3 regions of the Salipiger sp. PrR007 genome follow, and region 3 is predicted to be linked to each of the others. Evidence: riboswitches for the same ligand, from Rfam matches in the RefSeq annotation. Region 3 holds a riboswitch; each other region holds the start of a gene.
What was found. A riboswitch is a leader RNA that binds a small molecule or an ion and turns the genes downstream of it on or off. The one in region 3 is predicted to bind cobalamin.
Positions count from the first base shown of each region.

Region 1: linked by a shared signal. The riboswitch ahead of G0Q01_RS00085 (TonB-dependent siderophore receptor) and the one ahead of G0Q01_RS05715 (energy-coupling factor ABC transporter permease) in region 3 are both predicted to bind cobalamin.
Region 2: linked by a shared signal. The riboswitch ahead of G0Q01_RS04100 (ABC transporter substrate-binding protein) and the one ahead of G0Q01_RS05715 (energy-coupling factor ABC transporter permease) in region 3 are both predicted to bind cobalamin.

Region 1 covers NZ_JAAGOZ010000007.1:19,145-25,503, reverse strand. Annotated here, with positions in the region: gene G0Q01_RS00090 (ABC transporter substrate-binding protein) at 1-672, opposite strand, end outside; gene G0Q01_RS00085 (TonB-dependent siderophore receptor) at 672-2,507, opposite strand; cobalamin riboswitch at 2,619-2,824, opposite strand; gene G0Q01_RS00080 (FtsX-like permease family protein) at 2,884-4,272, opposite strand; gene G0Q01_RS00075 (ABC transporter ATP-binding protein) at 4,263-4,949, opposite strand; gene G0Q01_RS00070 (hypothetical protein) at 4,957-5,376, opposite strand; gene G0Q01_RS00065 (alkaline phosphatase) at 5,449-6,359, opposite strand, start outside.
Region 2 covers NZ_JAAGOZ010000012.1:28,461-34,819, reverse strand. Annotated here, with positions in the region: gene G0Q01_RS04110 (ABC transporter ATP-binding protein) at 1-53, opposite strand, end outside; gene G0Q01_RS04105 (iron ABC transporter permease) at 50-1,060, opposite strand; gene G0Q01_RS04100 (ABC transporter substrate-binding protein) at 1,090-2,130, opposite strand; cobalamin riboswitch at 2,201-2,385, opposite strand; gene G0Q01_RS04095 (ABC transporter ATP-binding protein) at 2,365-3,861, opposite strand; gene G0Q01_RS04090 (ABC transporter permease) at 3,858-4,676, opposite strand; gene G0Q01_RS04085 (ABC transporter permease) at 4,673-5,602, opposite strand; gene G0Q01_RS04080 (ABC transporter substrate-binding protein) at 5,599-6,359, opposite strand, start outside.
Region 3 covers NZ_JAAGOZ010000014.1:104,259-110,617, forward strand. Annotated here, with positions in the region: gene G0Q01_RS05690 (cobalt-precorrin-6A reductase) at 1-471, opposite strand, end outside; gene cbiE (precorrin-6y C5,15-methyltransferase (decarboxylating) subunit CbiE) at 470-1,684, shown strand; gene G0Q01_RS05700 (cobalamin biosynthesis protein) at 1,681-2,049, shown strand; gene cobM (precorrin-4 C(11)-methyltransferase) at 2,046-2,855, shown strand; gene G0Q01_RS05710 (cobyrinate a,c-diamide synthase) at 2,848-4,221, shown strand; cobalamin riboswitch at 4,217-4,396, shown strand; gene G0Q01_RS05715 (energy-coupling factor ABC transporter permease) at 4,450-5,124, shown strand; gene cobF (precorrin-6A synthase (deacetylating)) at 5,178-5,930, shown strand; gene G0Q01_RS05725 (hypothetical protein) at 6,212-6,359, shown strand, end outside.

The DNA.
Region 1 (6,359 bases), on a different contig from region 3:
GCGCGAGGCGCCGGGGTAGGGGCGGGCGGTGATCAGCGCCTCGGGCTGGGCCATGGCCAGCGCCTCGAGAGGCAGCTGACCGCCGCCCCGCGCCCCGGCGATATTGTCGAACCCGGCGGCGAGCAGGATCTCTCCCGCAAGCGTCTGGTCGCCGGTGGTGTAGCCATTGGCGTAGTAGAGCGCGGCAGAGGGGCGGCGGTCCACCTTTTCGCGGAGGGCGGCGAGGCGGGTCTCGAATTCGGCGATCAGCGCCTCGGCGCGCGCCTGCCGGCCCATCGCCTCGCCCAGCGTGCGCAGCCGCGCCGGCACGTCGGCGAGCGAGGTGGCGGGGGCAATCCGCTGCACCCGAGTTCCGAGCCGTTCGAGCATCTGCGCCGCCGCCTGCGCCGTATAGCTGCCGACGATCACGAGGTCCGGTTGCATCAGCCAGACTTCCTCGGCCTGCCCGTGGTTGACCGGGTAGGCCATCGCCGCATCGGCCATGGCCGAACTCATCGGGTCCCGGGCCAGCTTCGAGACCGAGAGCAACTGACCCGGGGCCGCGAGCAGCATCGCCAACTGGTCGGTGCAGAGGTTCATCGACACGACGCGCGCCGGAGCGTCCTGCGCGGTGGCCGGGGACAGGCCCATAGCCGCGAGCAGGGACAGTGGGATCAGCGCGCGCCGCAGCATCAGAAGCTCGCCCTTACGCCGAAATAGGCGGCGCGGTCCGAGGTGCCGTAGCCCTTCACCACCTGGTAGTCCTCGTCGAAGAGGTTCTCGACCCGCAGGTAGAGCTCGGCCTGATCGGTGAGGGCATAGCGCAGGTTCATGTTGGCGACGGTGTAATCGTCCAGCGGCTCGTCGGTATCCTCGAGGCCCGAGACATGCTGCACCGTCAGGCCGGCACGGAAGGCATCGGTCACATCGGCGTCGAGCGACAGCGACAGGTCGTGCAGCGGCACACGGGACAGACGGTCGCCGGTCTGCGCGTCCTTGCTGTCGGTCCAGGTGTAGGCGGCGGCAAGCGACAGCGCCTCGGACAGGTTCACCCCGCCGGTCAGTTCCACGCCCTGCGTCCAGCTGGTGCCGTCGATCTGCACGTAATTTGGGTAGTTGTAGTCAATGAGGTCGGTGATCTCGGTGCGGAAGAGGGTCGCGCCGAGGTAGCCCGCGCCGAAGCGCTGTTCGACGCCGAGCTCGTAGCTCACCGAGGTCTCGGGCTCGAGAACCGGGTTACCCGAGCCGGTTGAGTAGAGCTCGTAGGGAGAGGGCGCGCGGAAGCCCGTGCCGACGCTGGCACGCAGCGTGAGGTCGGGGTTCGGAAGGTAGGCCAGCGAGATTCGGCCCGTGGTCTTGCCGCCGAATTCGGAGTGGTCGTCGTGGCGCAGGGCGGTGACCAGTTCCAGCTTGTCGCTCAGGTGCCAGTCGGCCTGTGCCCAGATTCCGATGGTCGCGTAGTCGCCTTCGCTGTCACCCCATGCGCTGAGTACCTCGAACTCCTCGCGCATGTAATCGGCGCCGAAGGTGAGGGTAGCGGCGCCGAGTCCGGTCTGGCCCTCGTAGCCGAGACCGCGGCGCTGGCCGAGATAGTCAGTATCCGACCCCTCGTAGGTGTCGGTGCGGTCGGTCTCGAAGACCTGCGCCGAGAATTCGTGGCGGACGCCGCCGGTTTCCACGCGCGCGAAAGCCCGCGCGCCGTATTGCTCGCCCTCAACCTTCTCGTCGTGCGTGACGCCGTCCGTCGGGCCGAACTCGTCGTAATCGTGGCTGCTTTTTTCCCAGAAGGCCGCGCCGCCCAGGGTCACCGTGTCGGTCAGCGCGTAGTCGCCCGAGAAGCTAAGACGGGTGGCCTCGTGACCGTCGGCCTCGTCGTTGCCGTCGTCTTCGTCGGCGGCGGAATAGCCGTCGGTCTTGATGTAACTCAGCGACGAGGCGAAACTGCCGCGCGTGCCAAGGTAGCTGAGGTTGTAGCCCAGCTTGCGGGTGTCATAGCTGCCGTATTCGGCTTCGACGCTCTGGCTTAGCCCTTCCTCGGTGGCGCGGTTGGTGGTGATGTTCACCACGCCGCCGATCGCCTCGGAGCCGTAGAGCGCCGATTGCGAGCCCTTCAGCACCTCGATGCGACTGATGCCGCCGGTGGTCAGCGTGCCGAAGTCGTATTGGATCTGAGGCGCCGAGGTGTCGGTGACGTCGATACCATCGATGTAGACGCCAACATATCGGCTCGAGAGGCCGCGAATGCGCATGTAGGTGAGCCCGCCGATACCGCCGTTACGCGATACGCTGACGCCGGGCAGCCGCGCGAGGTGGTCGGCGAGCAGCGTCTCGCCGCTTTGCTCGAGGTCTTCCTTGGTGACCACCTCCACCGTCACCCCGCTGCGCGCAAGCTCGGTGCTTTCGCCGCGGTTGGCGCTGAGGGTCAGCGTGCCGAGGTCGGTGGCCTCCTGCGCGAAGGCGGTGCCCGTGAGGCCGAGCGTGGTGAGGGCGGTGGCTGTGAAGAGCGCTGCGCGCTGCGTTGGCTTCATGGTCCCTTTTCCGTTCTTTTCTTGTCGCCGGAAGGGAGTCCCCTGCCGCAGACGGTTAGCGTGATGCCACCTCTACGGAAGGTCCGTCGCCCGCGGCGCTCCCCGCGCCGGGACTGGGTGATCGGCTTCGGCAGGTCTCCTGACTCGCGGGTCATCGCTTGGCCGGGTCTTCCCGCCCCGAAAGGCAGTGACTTAGGTCCGGCGTCGCTCTCCGCCTACAGTTGCGGGGGCAGTCACGGAGTTGGGCAGGCCGCCCGCACCGCATTCCCTATTCACCGGGCAGCAAGCCGCCCGGAACCGAAGCAGGGACGGCATAGCGACTCGCCGCGCGTCGCGCAATGATCAGAAACGGTCGGACACCTTGAGGCGCGCGGGCTCAGCTCCGCAGCCCGTCCAGGACCGGCTGGCGCAGCACCACGGCGGCGGGCAGCAGGGACAGCAGCAGGGCGAGCGAGACGAAGCCGGCCAGCAGGTGCAGCTCGGTCCAGCCCGGCAGGGCCGAGATCGCGATGTCGGTGCGGGCGCTCAGCACGCGCGACAGCAGCCCCGCCGCGCCCCAGCCAACCGCCAGTCCGAGCAGCGCCCCCGCGAGCAGCAGCACCGCGCAGAAGGCCCAGACCGTGGCGAAGACGAAGCGCCGGGGCGCGCCGAGCGCGCGCAGCAGCGCGATCTGGCGGCGGAAGAGGCGGGTGAGGATGAAGAGCCCGGTGAGCACGCTCGCCGCCACCAGCCCCTGGGTGACCAGCGCCATCACCGACATCGCCTGGCGCACGTCGCCGATCACTCGGTAGAGCCGCGAAAGCACCGCGCCGGGGAAGAAGGCCATGGTTTCGCCGTCCCGGGTGAACTCGGAACGCAGCGCGTAATTGGCCCAGAGCTCCTGCGCTCGCACCACCACGGCGGGGGTGCCGGGAAAATACTCGGGATCGAAGGGCGGGCCGATCCGGGCCTCATTGTCCGGCGCGTGGCCGTTGGCGAGCCCGTGGATTTCCCAGACGTATTCGACCGGGATCAGGATCGCCCGATCCCAGGGCGTGCCGGTGGGCGCCATGCGGCCGACCACGGTGATGGCTGCGCCATGGTCGTGGTCGTGGGCCTCGTCGTGGTGAGTGTCTCCATCATGGTCCTCTGCCCCTACCGCCTCGTGGCTGCCGCCATGCGCCTCGGGATCGGCAGCGTCGCCGGTGCCATGCGCGGGGGTGAAGCCTGCGCCGATCTCCAGCGGCACCAGCGCGCCGATCACCGCCTCGGCGTGATCCTCCCAGAGCCGCCCCTCAATCCGGTCCTCGGAAAGATGGCGCAGGAAGTCCGCGGTCGTGCCGACCACCGGCGCGCTGCCGTAGCTGTCTCCGAACGCCAGCGGCGCGGCGATGGAGACCTGCGGGTGACCGGCGATCTCGGCGTAGGCGGTGCCCGAAACCAGCCCCATGTCCGAGGGCTGCAGGAAGACCGAGGCGAAGAGGGCAGTCAGCTCGCTGCCCGGCGCCGCGACGATGACGTCGAACTTGTCCGCCGCCTGCGCGGTGCCGCGGCGCAGCCCGCGCTCCTGCGCCAGCAGCCCGATGCCCATGCCGGTCGAGATTCCGATGAGCAGCACGAAGAGCCCCGTGCTCCAGCGAAAGCGCCCGAGAAAGCCGCGCAGCAGCGGCCAGGGGGCATAGCCGCGCAGGACGAGGAGCCCGGTGATGAGCGCGGGCAGAAGCAGGAGCGCCAGCAGCGCGACGTCCTGAGCCAGCGCCGGGAGGGAGTCCCATATCAGGCGCATGCGGCCCCCTCGTCGGCCAGCAGTTGCCCGCCAGAGATGGTCAGCACCCGGTCCATGCGCGCCAGCAGCGCCGCGTCGTGGCTGACTGCGATCAGCGTTGTGCCCTGGGTCCGGACGAGCTGCACGAGGTCGTCGATCAGCCGGTCCGCAGTGCCGCGGTCGAGGCTGGCAGTGGGCTCGTCGGCCAGCAGAACCGGGGCTTCGGCCGCCATGGCGCGGGCGATGGCGACGCGCTGGCGCTCGCCGCCGGAGAAGCTGGTGACGCCGCGGCCCATTTCGGTCAGCCCCAGCGCCGCGAGCCGGGCCTGCGCGCGGGTGCGCAGCGCCTCGCGTTCGGCACGGGGGCGAAAGAGCGCGGTCAGCGCGGCGTTGTCGAGCGCGCCAAGCTCTTCGAAGAGCATGAAATCCTGGAAGATCATGCCGATATTGGCAGCGCGGAAGCGGGCGCGGCCCTCGGGGGTGAGCGCCAGAAGCTCGGTCTCGCCCCAGCGCACAGACCCTTCGGCGCGGTCCAGCAGCCCGGCGAGGGCGTAGAGCAGCGTGGTCTTGCCCGCGCCCGAGACGCCTCGGATGCCGATCAGCGCAGCGGGCGCTGCGTCGAGGGCAGGCAGGTCGAGCAGCAGGCGGCCGCGCGGGCTGTGCAGCCGCAGGTCCTTGACAACAAGGGGCAGGGACATGGGCGGCTCAGCCGTAGGTCGCATCGACAAGCCGCATCAGGCTGACGAAGCCGGTGTCGGGATCGGTGTAGGCGCCGAGCTCCAGCACTCCGCTGGTGACGATCTTGACGTTGAAGGGCCTCAGCTCGACCACGCGTTTTGCGTAGACCGCGATGATGTCATTGGGCCATTCGGCCTCGGTCTCGCAGAAGGGGCAGACGGCCATGGGCATCTTGGTGAGCACGAAGAAGCGGCTCTCGGCCTTGAGTGGGGGCGCCATGAACCCCTCGACTTCCAGCCTCTGGCCGGCGCTCTGCTGGGCGAGTTCGGAAAGGCCGCGGCCCTTGGTCTGGTAGAGCTCGCGCAGCTTCAAAGGATCGGCCGCGGCGGGCGCTGTGAGACAGGGGGTGGCGAGCGTCGAGGCGAGGAACGTTCGGCGGGTGAACATGGCGAGAGGCTTTCGAGCGGGAACGGCGACGGGGGCGGACAGTCCGCCCCCGCCAAATCTGTCAGAAGAAGATCACTCGGCGGTGACGGCGTGGTGCATCACGTGGAAGATCACGTTCTGCTCGATGGTGCCGTCGAAGAGATGCGCCCAGGGGCCTTTGGCATAGACCGCGACATCCTCGCCCGAGTGGCTTTCCGAGGACTTGGGGATCAGCGCCTGCTGCACGTAGTCGATGTCGGTGGCCTCTTCCTGGGTCAGCTCGGGGCGCGAGCCGGAGTAGTCGTTCTCGCCCTCGCCCTTGGTCAGCACCGAGCCGGCGCCGTTGAGGTAGCCCACCACGGTGTAGGGCTTGCCGTCATCGGCCAGCACCAGCTCGTCCGAGTGCATCTCGCCGGTCTTTGCGACGTCGTAGCACAGGCCCTCGATCGGCGTGCCGCGGCCGCAGTAGCCGTTGAAGGCGATCGAGTGCTCGTGGTCGGCGGTGACGATGATCAGCGTGTCGGCGTCGTCGGTCAGCTCGTCGGCCATGGCCACGGCGTCGGCAAAGGCCATGCCGTCGATCATCGTGCGCTTGGCGTTGCCGGCGTGGTTGGCGTGATCGACCCGGCCCGCCTCGATCTCGAGGTAGTAGCCGTTCTCGTTGCTGCTGAGGTACTCGATCGCGGCCTTGGTCATCTCGGCCAGCGAGGGCTCGTCATCCTCGGCGCGGTCGGCCTCGTACTCCATGTGGCTGTCGTTGAAGAGCGCCAGCACCGGCGCGGAGCCGTCGAGGCTCAGGCCGTTGAAGGTTTCTGTGTTCCAGGCGTATTGCGCGCCCATGCCGGTGGCGGTTTCGATCAGGTTAACGCCATCCGGGCGGTGGCCCTTGCCGCCCTCGTCGAGGGTCACGTCGGTGCCGGCGAAGTAGCGGCGGCCGCCGCCCATGGCGAGGTCCACGACACCGGCTTCCATCTGGTCGATCAGCTGGCTGGCGATGTCCTTCT
Region 2 (6,359 bases), on a different contig from region 3:
ACGATTGCCGCGCCACCTGAGGACCAAGAGACATTTTCGCTCCGAAGGCTCATTCCCGTCCCCGCGAACGCCACAGCAGGACGGCAAAGGCCGGGGCGCCGAAGAGTGCGGTGATCACCCCGATCGGCAGCACCTGTCCCGGCAACACGAGGCGCGACAGCACGTCAGCCAAGACCATGAAGGCCGCGCCCGCAATTGCCGAGCCTAGGATGAGCCGCCCGTGCGCCGGACCGACGAAGAAGCGGGTCGCATGCGGGATCACCAGCCCGACGAAGCCCACGGCCCCGACGATGCTGACAACGCAGGCGGTGAGAAGTGCGGTAAGTCCCAGAAGCTCGACGCGCACACGCGCGACATCGACCCCGAGCGAGGCGGCCGCATCCTCGCCGAAGGCGAAGGCATCGAGCGCCCGCGCCCGGTAGAGGCAGACAGACAGCCCCACGAGCAACACGGGCAGGGCCAGGCCGGCATCCGGCCAGCGCACACCGCCAAGGCTGCCAAGCAGCCAGAACATGATGCCACGGGTCTGCTCGGCGCTGGCCGAGGAGGTGACGATGAAGGATGTGGCGGCATTGAACAGCTGCGAGCCGGCGATGCCGGCAAGGATGACCCTCTCGGCACCGCGGCCCGCGCCGAAAGACAGCACCGCCACAAAGCCAAAGGCGAGGAGCGCCCCCGCCATGGCCCCGGCCGAAACCGTGACGGCCCCGGCACCGAGCGCGAGTACGATGACCAGCACCGCGCCGGTCGAGGCGCCGGCCGAAATCCCAAGCAGGTAGGGCTCGGCGAGCGGGTTGCGCAGCAGCGCCTGCAGCACCACGCCGCAGATCGCCAGAGAGGCTCCGGCGCACATGGCGACCACCGCCCGGCTCAGCCGGTAGTGCCAGACGATCCCCTCGCGGATCGGATCGACCGGAAGGTCGAGCCCGAAGAGTCGGTTGGCCAGCGTGGACAGGGCCTCGCGCGGGGTCACGCTGATCTCGCCGAAGAGAACCGCGCAGCAGGTCGCGAGGGTGAGGGCGACGCCACCGGCAAGCACGAAGGACCCCAGCCCCGTCAGAGGGCCGGAGCGGGTCCGGCGCGAAACGCTCACCGCGTAAGACCGATGTCTTTCAGGCCCGTCGAAAGGACCTCGACCCCGTCGACGGCCCGAAGCGTTGGGTTCATCGAATGCGCGGGCATCTCGATCAGATGTCCCGCACGCACCGCGCGCAGCTGGCTGGCAACCGGATCGCTTTCCAGGAACGCGCGTTTCGCGCCCACGTCGTCGCCGGGGAGGTTGCGCCGCTCCATGGTGCCCAGCACGATTACATCCGGATCGAGCTCTGAAATCGTCTCCCAGCCAACCAGCGGCCATTCCTCGTCCGAGGTGATCACGTTGCGCACCCCCACAACTTCGGAAATCCATGCCGGGGCTCCGAACCGCCCGGCCACATAGGCTTCGCCGGCGATCTCGGGCGACGAGAACCAGTAGAGCACCGAGACGTCCCTTGCCTGCAGCGCTGCCGCACCCGCCGTTGCCGCCTCGATCCGGGCGGCATTGGCAGCAACCAGGTCAGCCCCCCGCGCCGGCACGCCGAAGATCTGGGCCAGTTCGGTGATCTCCCGGTTCAGCAGATCGTCGCTCCAGGCCTGCGCGCGGGCGCCGTCGCCGCTGCCCGCAACGAAGTCGCTCTTGGCGCATTCCGCAGGCGAGACATAGGTGCTGATGCCGAAATCGTCGAACTGGGCGAAGGTGCCAACCCGGGCCTGATCCGGGGCGATGTCGTTGATCCACTGCGCCGCGACGAAATCGGGGCGGGCTTTCAGCACGGCCTCGAAACCGGGCGAGTTGTCGGCGATGCGCGGCACGGCTTGCCCCGCGTCGACCAGCGGCGCTGGTAGCGGCGCGAGCCAGATGGCGGTCCCGACGATATGCTCGGCGAGGCCGAGCGAGAGCAGGATCTCCGTCGTGCCTTGGCCGATCGAGACCACGCGCTCGGGCGGCTTGGCATAGGTCGTCACACGGTCGCAGTTGGGGATCTGCAACGGGTAGTCGGTCGATTCAGCAAATGTGGTTTCAGGAATGGGCAGCAAGGCGCAGCACAGCAGCGCAAGGCCGCGGAGGCGGCCCGAGGTTGCAAGAAACATCAATATCCTTTCCCGGACACCCCGTCCGGTCGGTTGCGCAGGTGACGCCCCCGCGGGATCGCGGGGCCGGAACGGCAGGTCTCCTGACTTGCGGCCATGGTCCCGAAACCGCCTTCCCGCGCCGTTTGGCGCAGTGGCTTCGCCCGGAGGGGCGGGTGGCTCGGAACGGACGCTTACAGTTGCGGGGGCAGTCCCGGAGTCCGCGGCCCAAGGCCGCGTCACCGGGTTCCCTTTTCATCCCGGATGGGAACCGTTCGCGGCGAACCTCGGGGCGGCGCCGTGCTTTGTCAAGTTGCCATGCTCGCATCGGCCCGGCGTATCGGGGTCGCCCTGCATCCCGGCCGGGCAGTGAAGCGAAAGCCCTCGGTCGGCGGTCTTTGCCACCAGCGCCGGATCGTGGCTGACCAGCATGATGGCGCAGCCGTCGCGCTCGGCGGTGTCCACAAGCAGGCTGATGACCTCTGCCTGGGTGATCGGATCAAGCCGCGAGGTCGGCTCATCGGCAAAGATGAAGGCCGGGCGCACCAGCAGCAGGCGCAGGATCGCCAGTCGCTGCAACTCCCCGCCCGAGACCTCGCCCGGCTTGCGACCCAGCAGCACTGGGGCAAGGCCGAGGCGCTCCATGTGGTGCTCGATCTGCCGCGGGTCCTGCCCATGCAGCCGCGCCACATCGCTCAGCGTGCGCTGAAGGCTCTGGTGCCGCGGAAAGGCCGCGACGGGATCCTGATACAGCTTCTGGTAGGCGCGCGCCCGAGATGCAGTGCGGGTGACGCGCCCGGCGGAGGGGCGGTGCAGCCCGAGCAGCACATCCCCCAGCGTCGATTTCCCACAGCCCGAGGGCCCAGTGATCCCGAAGATCTGCCCCGCGGCGATATCCAGCGACACATCACGGAAAAGCTCCCGGTCGCCGCGGGTCGCGGCGAGCCCCTCGGCCCGAACCACGCTGCTGCCCGCGGGCGCGGGCGCGCGCTTTTGCCATGTCTCGGGGTCCGCCGCGATCAGCCGGGCGGTGTAGTCGGATCTTGGCGCGGCAAGGACATCGGCGGTGGGGCCGGTCTCGACCACGCGGCCCTTGCGCAGCACGATGATCTGCCCACCGACCCGCCGCGCCAGCGCAAGATCGTGGGTGATGACGATCAGCCCGCCGCCGCTGCCGACCTCTGCCATCAGCAACTCGGCCACATCGTCGCGGCGCGCGGCATCAAGCCCCTTGGTCGGCTCATCGGCGATGACGATCCGCGCACCCCCGGCCCGCGCCGCGGCGATGGCCACACGCTGCGCCATGCCGCCGGAGAGTTCATGCGGCAGTTTTGCTCCGGCGCCCTGAAGCCCCAGCGCTGCCAGATCGTCACCGGCGCGGGTGCGGGCTTCGGCGGCGCTCAGGCCGCGCACCAGTTGATGCGCCTCGGCGACCTGCCGCGCGGCGGGCATCAGCGGGTCCAGCGACAGCCACGGCTCCTGCGGCAGCACCGCGATCTGCCGCCCCCAGAGGCCGCGGAACTCGCGCGGCCGCGCGGCGCTGATCCGTCGCCCACCGATCTCGACCTCGCCCCGCGCCGAGAGGCTCTCGGGCAGCGTGCCCATGATTGCCTGCGCAAACAGGCTCTTGCCCGAGCCGGTCTCGCCGAGGATCACCAGCGGCACCCCCGGCTCCAGCGTGATCGACAGCGGCTCGACAAGCTGCGTGCCGCCGTCGTGGATGCAGATGTCCTTTGCGCTCAGAAGGGTCATGTCTCGCGGCTCCCGGCCAGAAGGGTGAGGCCCAGCAGCAGGCCGAAGGTGGCAATCACCGGCGCAAGCAGCGCATGCGGCGCCTCCTGCCAGTAGGGCATGAGCTCGACCATCATCAGGCCAAGCTCGGGCGTGGGCGCGCGCATGCCGACGCTGACAAAGCCGAGCGCGGCGATGCCCATGATGGCCGTCGCCATGCCGAAGGCCCCCGCCGTCAGCATCATCGGGGCGATCTCCGGCCAGAGGTGCCGGCGGAAGACGTAGACCGGACCAAAGCCCAGAAGCCGCGTCGCCTGCACCGCCGGGGAAGCCAGCGTGTCGCGCACCGCGGCGCGGGTGAGGCGGAAGAACTCGACCCAGAGCACCAGCGACAGGCCTAGCCAGAAGCCGGTAGCGGTCGAGGGCATGATCGCCAGCACGATGAGCACCAGCAACAGGCCGGGCAGCGCCAGCAGCGCATCGGCGAGCGTGGTCAGCACGCGGTCGGTCCAGCCGCTCCGCGCCGCGGCGAGCGTGCCCAGCGTCAGGCCCAAGGCTCCGGCGGTGGCAACCGCCGCCAGAGCGATCAGCGGCGAGAGCCGCAACGCATCGGCCAGACGGTGATAGATCGATCGGCCCAGATGGTCATAGCCCAATGGCGCGCCCGCCTCGGGGCCGGCCAATGCCTTGAGCAGGGATTGAGCGAAGGGATCGCCCGGCACCAGCACCGGGCCGAGGATGGCGAAGGCCAGCGCCAGCGCCACCAGCGCGGCGCCAAGGCTGCGCGCCCAAGGAAAGCCCGCGCGAGCTGCGGGAGGATGCGCGATGCTCGTCATGCCAGCCCCCTCGGGTCGAGTTTGCGGGTCATCGCATCGACACCGGCGTTCACCAGCACGAAGCCCAGCCCCAGCACCAGCGCGGTGGCCTGCACCATCGGCACGTCGCGGGCAAAGATCGCATGCACCAGCGCGTGGCCGATGCCGGGCCAGCCGAAGACCGACTCGACAATGACCACGCCCTCGACCAGCGTGACGAATTGCAGCCCAAGGTAGGTCACCAGCGGCACCGCGACGTTGCGCAGCCCGTGGCGCAGCAGCACCTGGCGGCGCGACAGCCCCTTCCACTCGGCAAAGCGCCAGAACGGCATGGCCGCGATGCGCGCCATGGCATCGCGGGCGATCCGCGCGTTCACCGCGGCAAGGCCAAGCGCGAGGGTGACGGTCGGCAGGATGAAATGCCGCGCCGCGCCGTGTCCGGCGGCGGGCAGAAGGCCGAGCCCGACCGACAGCAGCAGGATCAGCACCAGCGCCAGCAGGAACTGCGGCACCGCCCGCAGCCCCGTCGAGAGCACCAGCAGCCCCCGGTCGAGCAGGCCGCCGGGCCGCAGCCCGGCGAGGATGCCGAGCGGCGGGCCGATCAGCAGCGACAGCGCCAGCGCCGCAACGGCAAGCTGCAGCGAGGCGCCAAGCTGGTGGACCACCTCGTCCATCACCGGCGCGCCCGAGACCAGCGAGTTGCCGAAGTCCAGCCGGGCCAGATCGCCAAGCCAGCGCAGCAGCGCCGGAAGCGCCGGCCCGTCGAGCGCCAGCTCCTCGCGCACCGCATCGGCGGCGGCGGCGTCGACATTGTCATATCCGTAGCGGTGCGACGCGATGCGCCAGGCCATGTCGCCGGGCAACGCGCGCATCATGGCGAATGTGGCGGTGCCGATCAGCCCCGCCACCAGCCCCGCCTGGATGATCCGCGAGATCAGTGACTTCATTCAGTCCGCTCCAGATCCTGCAGGCCAAAGCTGCGCTCGTAGGGATCGATGGTGACGCCGCTAAGATCGGTCGCTGCCGCGAGCGTCTGCTGGTACCACGCGATCGGGATCACCGGCAGCTCGGCTTGCAGGATCTCGGCGGCATGGGTGCGGTCCGCGTCATCGCCGTCGCCGCGCGCAATGCCCGAGACCAGCTCCACGAACTCCGGGTTGTCCCAATTCATCGCGCCCCAATCGCCGGTCGGCACGAAGTCGGACATGACCGTGCCGATGGGATCGGGGATCAGCGAGAAGTTCCGCGCGATCAGCCCCAGGTCGAGCGAGCCATCCTGATGCCCCGCGGGGATCTCCGAGGAGTTGGTGGAATTGATCGTCAGCGCGACGCCGATCTGCCGGAACTGCTGTTCGAGCACCGCCGACACCAGCGGCAGTTCGGGACGGTCGGGATAGGTGGTCAGCGTCAGGGCAAAGCGCGCGCCGTTCTTGGCCAGAATACCATCGGATCCGGCGCGCCACCCCAGGCCCTCGAGCAGCGCCTTGGCGGCCTCGGGATCGTAGGCCAAGGGCGCGACGCTGTCGCTGTGCCAGGCTGAGACCGACGGCGGGAAGAGTTGGTCGGCGCCCTCGGGATAGCGCAGCACGGCCTTGGCGATGCCGTCGCGGTCGATGGCGAGGCTCAGCGCCCTGCGCGCCTCGGGCGTGTCCAGGAAGGGGTGACCCGCATTGACCTTCAGCAGCAGCGTGCGCGGGATCGCCA
Region 3 (6,359 bases):
GTCAACGAGCCGCAGCAGGTAGACATGCTGCGCCTGTGCGGCGAAGTCCGCCAGATGCATGCGGCCCACGGCCAGCATCACGCGGCGCCGCGGACCGGCGAGCGCAGCGACAGCCCCAGCCATGTCCGGCACCCGGATCCAGCGGTCTGCGGCGGTCTCCTCCCAGGGCGCTCGGGTGAGCGCGATCAGCGGCACGCCCGCCGCCCGGCAGGCGGCGACGGCATTGGCGCTCATCTGCGCCGCGAAAGGGTGGGTCGCGTCGATCACATGGGTGATGCGCTCGGCTCGCAGGTGGCTTGCCAGCCCCTCTGCCCCGCCAAAACCGCCGATGCGCAGCGGCAGCGCCTGCGCCGCCGGACTGGCCACGCGCCCCGCCAGCGACACCGTGCCGCGCAAACCCGCCCCGGCCAGCGCCCGGCAGAGCCGCGCCGCCTCGGCGGTGCCGCCGAGCACCAGAAGGTTCGGCTCCATGTCTGAGGCTGTCACGTCCGAAGTCCCTTGGCTGTCGATCGTCGGGCTCGGCGAAGATGGCCCGGACGGGCTCTGCTCCGCAAGCCGTGCCGCGCTCGCGGCAGCCGACATCGTCATGGGACCCGAACGGCACCTGTCGCTGCTCCCCGAGGCGGGCGCAAGGCGGATCGCCTGGCCCGTGCCCTTTGCCGAGGGCATTCCGCAGCTCCTGGCGCTGCGCGGGCAGCGGGTTGCGGTGCTGGCTTCGGGCGATCCCTTCTGGTTCGGTGCCGGCGCGGTGCTGGCGCGGCAACTGGAGCGCGGCGACTGGCAGGCCTTTCCGGGCCGCTCGAGTTTCTCGCTCGCCGCCGCGCGGATGGGCTGGCCGCTGGAGAGCACCGAGTGCTTCGGCCTGCATGCCGCGCCGCTGTCGCGGCTGCGCCCGCGGCTTGCGCCGGGACGGCGGATGCTGGTGCTGCTGCGCGACGGCGCGGCGGTGCGGGCCCTGGCGAACTACCTTGCCGCCGAGGGCTTCGGCGCCTCCGGGATCACCGTTATGGAAGCGCTCGGCGGCCCCCGCGAGCGGCGCACCGAGGCGCGCGCCGAGGCCCTGCCCAAGCGCAGCTTCACCCACCCCGTCTGTGCCGCCGTCGCGGTGGCCGGAGAGGGCGCGGTGCTGCCCCTCGCCAGCGGCCGCCCCGACAGCTGGTTCGAGAGCGACGGCCAGATCACCAAGCGCCCCATCCGCGCGCTCACCCTCTCGGCCCTCGCCCCGCGCCCCTTCGAGCACCTGTGGGATATCGGCGGCGGCTCGGGCTCGATCGGCATCGAGTGGCTGCTCTGCGATCCCACTCTCGACGCCAGCACCGTCGAGCCGCGCCCGGAGCGCGCCGCCCGGATCGCCGCCAATGCCGCCCGGCTCGGCGCCGGGCGGCTGCGGGTGGTCGAAGGCTCTGCCCCCGCGGCGCTGGCGCAACTCGAACGCCCCGACGCGGTGTTCATCGGCGGCGGCCTGACGCGCGACCTGCTGGAGTGGCTGGACACGCATCTTCCCGGGAGCACAAGGATCGTCGCCAACGCGGTGACGCTGGAGTCCGAGGCGCTGCTGACCGAGGCGCAGGCGCGGCGCGGCGGCGCGCTGCTGCGCATCGAACTGTCGTCCGCCCAGCCCCTCGGCCCGAAACGCGGCTGGAAGGCGGCCTATCCCATCGTGCAATGGAGCCACGTCACATGATCGTCGCGGGCTTCGGATTCCGGCAGGGCGCGGGCGCCTCCAGCCTGCGCGACGCCTATGACCGGGCCCGCGCCGGGCGGGAGGCGGGCTGTCTCGCCACGGCCAAGGACAAGGCAGACGCCCCCGCCCTGCGTGCCCTGGCCGGATCTCTCGGCCTGCCGGTCGCTGGCGTCCCGGCCTGCCAGCTCTCCGCGCAGGGCACGGCAACCGACTCCCCCCGCGTGCGCGCCGAACGCGCCACCGGCTCGGTCGCCGAGGCCGCCGCCCTCGCCGCCGCCGGGCCGGGCGCACGTCTGCTTGGCGCGCGCGTCATTTCCTCTGACCGCATGGCCAGCTGCGCGCTGGCAGAAGGACCCGATCCATGACCGTTCACTTCATCGGCGCCGGCCCCGGCGCGCCCGACCTGCTGACCCTGCGCGGCCGCGACATCATCGCGCGCTGCCCGGTCTGCCTCTACGCCGGCTCGCTGGTCCCCGAGGCGATCCTTGGCCATTGCCCCCCCGGCGCGCGGATCGTCAACACCGCGCCGCTGGACCTCGACCAGATCATCGCCGAGATCCGCCTCGCCCATGACGCGGGCCACGACGTGGCGCGGCTGCATTCGGGGGATCTCTCGGTCTGGTCAGCGATGGGCGAGCAGATGCGCCGGCTGAAGGCGCTCGGCATCCCGGTCTCGGTCACCCCCGGCGTGCCTGCCTTCGCCGCCGCCGCAGCCGCGCTCGGCGCCGAGCTGACCCTGCCGGGCCTCGCGCAATCGGTGGTGCTGACCCGCACGCCGGGCCGGGCCTCGTCGATGCCCGAGGGCGAGACGCTGGCCAATTTCGCCGCCACCGGCGCGACGCTCGCGATCCACCTGTCGATCCAGAACATCGCGCGGGTGGTTGCCGATCTCTCCCCCGCCTATGGCGCGGACTGCCCCGTCGCCGTGGTCTACCGCGCCAGTTGGCCGGACGAGGTGATCCTGCGCGGCACGCTGTCGGACATCGAGGACAAGCTCGGCGCGGGCATCACCCGCACCGCGCTCATCCTTGTCGGACCGGCGCTGGCGGGCGAGGGCTTTGAAGAGAGCTGCCTCTATGCGGTGGACTACGACCGCCGCCACCGCCCGCAAAGCGCCGAGAGCCCGTGGAGTGGCTGGACCCCCGAGCAGGAGGCGCAGATCGATGGCTGAGGTTCCCGGACTTCTGGTCTCGGCGCCCTCGTCGGGCACCGGCAAGACCACGGTGATGCTGGGCCTGCTGCGGGCGCTGGCCGAGGACGGCTTGGCGGTTCAGCCCTTCAAGTCCGGCCCCGACTACATCGACCCGGCCTTCCACCGCGCTGCCAGCGGGCGGCTAAGCTTCAACCTCGACGGCTGGGCCATGGGACCACACCTCTGGCAGGCGATCGCGGCGCAGGCGGCGGGGGCGGACATCTGCCTCGCCGAGGGCTCGATGGGGCTCTACGACGGGGTCGCGACGCGCGGCCAGCAGGGCTTTGGCAGCAGCGCCGAGACGGCGCGGGCGATGGGCTGGCCGGTTGTGCTGGTGCTCGACGTGGGCGGGCAGGCGCAATCCGCCGCCGCAACGGCGCTGGGGTTCCGGCAGTACATGCCCGATCTGCCCTTCGCCGGGGTGATTCTCAACCGCGTCGCCTCGCCCCGCCACGAGCGGCTCACGCGGCTCGGCATGGAGCGCGCCGGGCTGCCGGTGCTCGGCGTGCTGCCCCGGCGCGGCGACCTGACCCTGCCGGAGCGGCACCTCGGGCTCATCCAGGCCGTGGAGCATCCGGACCTCGAAGCCGCCATCGCCGGGTACGCCGCCTTCCTGCGCGAGCATGTCGACCTTGCCGCGCTCCGCACCGCTGCTGCGGGCGGGCCGTTGCCCGGCGCAACGCCGGCCCTGCCCAGGCCCCCGGCGCAGCGCATCGCGCTGGCGCAGGACGCGGCCTTTTCCTTCACCTATCCGCACCTTCTCGAAGGCTGGCGCGCCGCCGGGGCCGAGGTCCTGCCGTTCTCTCCGATCGCCGATGAGCCGCCCGCCGCCGGGGCCGATCTGGTCTGGCTGCCCGGAGGCTACCCCGAACTGCACGCCGGGCGGCTCGCCGCCGCCGAGACCTTCCGCGCCGGGTTGCGCCGCCATGCCGAGACGCGCCCGGTCCACGGCGAGTGCGGCGGCTACATGGCCCTTGGCGCGGGGCTGATCGACAAAGGCGGCACGCGGCACGAAATGGCGGGCCTGCTGGGCCTCGTCACCAGCTATGAGACCCGCAAGTTCCACTTGGGCTATCGCCGCGCGGTGCTGCGCGCGCCGATGCCGGGCTTCGACGCCGGGGCGGCGCTGCGCGGCCATGAGTTCCATTACTCCACCATCTTGCAGCAACCCGACCCGCCGCTGGCCGAGGTCGCCGATGCCGATGGCGCCCCGGTGGCCGAGACCGGCTCGCGGCGCGGGCAGGTCACGGGAACCTTCTTTCACCTGATCTCGGCGGAGGAGCCGTCTGCCCCCCGCGCACAAGCCGAAGAGGAGGCGCGCATCCAGACCAAAGCCCGGCGCTGAGCCGACCCCGCATGGTGTCCCGCACGGGACGCAAGGGAACCGGGTGAGAGGCCCGGACTGCCCCCGCAACTGTAAGCGAGGAGCGCCGAGGAAGATCCACTGGCAGGCATGCCGGGAAGGGCCGAGGCGCGACGATCTGCGAGTCAGGAGACCTGCCATGCGACCCCCTTTCCCGCCCTCATGGGCAATTTCGCTGCCGGTGGGGCAGCCACACGTAAAGGAAATATCATGCATATCGAACCCGGCGTCGTCGACGGCGCCAAACTGGCCTTTGCCGCCGTCACCGCGGCAGGCGCCGCCGGCTATACCGCCAAGCTCGCCGCAGAGGACGCGGCGCGCAGCAACCTCGTTTCGCTTGCCGCGCGCACGCTGATGGCCGCCGTGGGCACCTTCGTCTTCTTCGAGGTGCTGCCGCACTTCCCGGTGGGTGTCTCTGAGGTGCATTTCATCCTCGGCTCGACGCTCTTCCTGCTGCTCGGCGCCGCACCCGCCGCGATGGGTCTGGCGCTGGGTCTGCTTGTTCAGGGGCTGTTCTTCGCGCCCAGCGACCTGCCGATGTACTTCGTCAATGTCACCACGCTTCTGGTGCCGCTCTTCGCAACCGCGGCGCTCGCCCGTCGTGTGGTGCCCGCGGACACGGCCTATGTGGACCTGCGCTATGCCGACGTGCTGAAGCTCTCGGGTGTGTTCCAGGCCGGGGTCGTCGCCTGGGTCACCTTCTGGGTCTTCTACGGCCAGGGTATCTCGGCCGAGACCTTCGGCGCGGTGCTGACCTTCGGCGGCGCCTACATGCTGGTGCTGCTGATCGAGCCGCTGGCCGATCTCGCCGCGCTCGCCGCCGCGAAATCGCTGCGCGACACCGGGCTCGGCCGGCTCTTCGCGCCAAGGCTCTATACCGCCTGACCAGGCGCCCGGTCCCCAGAACGGGGCCGGGCACCCACCGCAAGGAAAGCTCCATGATCCAGGACCTCTGGCTTGTCGGCATCGGCACCGGCAGCCCCGGCCATGTGACCCTCGAGGGGGTACAGGCGCTGCGCGACGCGGCCGTCATCCTGCTGCCGCTGAAGGGCGAGGCGAAAGACGACCTCCGGGCGCTGCGCCAGGTGATCCTCGAGGCCGCGGGCACAAACGCCGAGATCCGCACCTTCACCTACCCCGTGCGCGATCCGACGCTCCCCTATGCCGAGCGCGTCGCCGCCTGGCACGACGAGATCGCCCGGCGCTGGATCGCGGCGCTGCACGGCGCGCCGGAGGGGCCGGTCGCCTTGCTGGTCTGGGGGGATCCGGCTCTCTACGACAGCACGCTGCGCATCGCCGGGCGCCTCCAGCCGCCCCCAAGGCTGCGGGTGGTCCCCGGCATCACCGCGATCCAGGCGCTGACCGCCGCCCATGCGATCCCGCTCAACAGCGTGAACGGCGCGGTGAAACTCACCACCGGGCGGCGCCTCCGCGCGCGGGGCTGGCCCGCGGGCGAGGAGACCGTGGTGGTGATGCTCGACGGGGAATGCAGCTTCGCGGGGCTCCCTGCCGAGGGACTGCACATCTGGTGGGGCGCCTACCTCGGCAGCCCGGCGCAGATCCTCCGCTCCGGCCCGCTGGCCGAGGTCGCGCAGGAGATCATCGCCCTGCGGCAGACGGCGCGGGCCAAGCATGGCTGGATCATGGACACCTACCTGCTGCGCCGTGCCTCCACGGACGGCGCAGACTGACGCCTGCGTGTCCGACGACCGGATCCCGGCCCTTCGTCCCCGGAAGCCCGAAACGAAAAGCCTTGGTGCCGGAAAGCACCAAGGCGAAAGGTTCTCAAATGAGCTGCGGCGCCACCACTCACGGATACTCGTCAAAAAGGCACTCTTGACCTAACGCCACGTCGGTTGCGTAGCACGGAGCTCACCTGACTCCAAGAGATTATCAAATTGATAAAGTTAACTGGGCGGCGACCTGTGACATTTCTTGACCCCATGGCCGCGCTGCGCAAAGACTTGCTGCCATGAACAAACTCAGCTCCATCCTTCAGCTTCGCGAGATGCTGCGCCAGCTCGAACGCGATGTCGGTCTCGAAGATCTCAGCCGCCTGGAACGCGACGTGCTCCTTGCCGCGCATGGACTTTGCGAGCGGCCCGGCGACGTGATCAGCT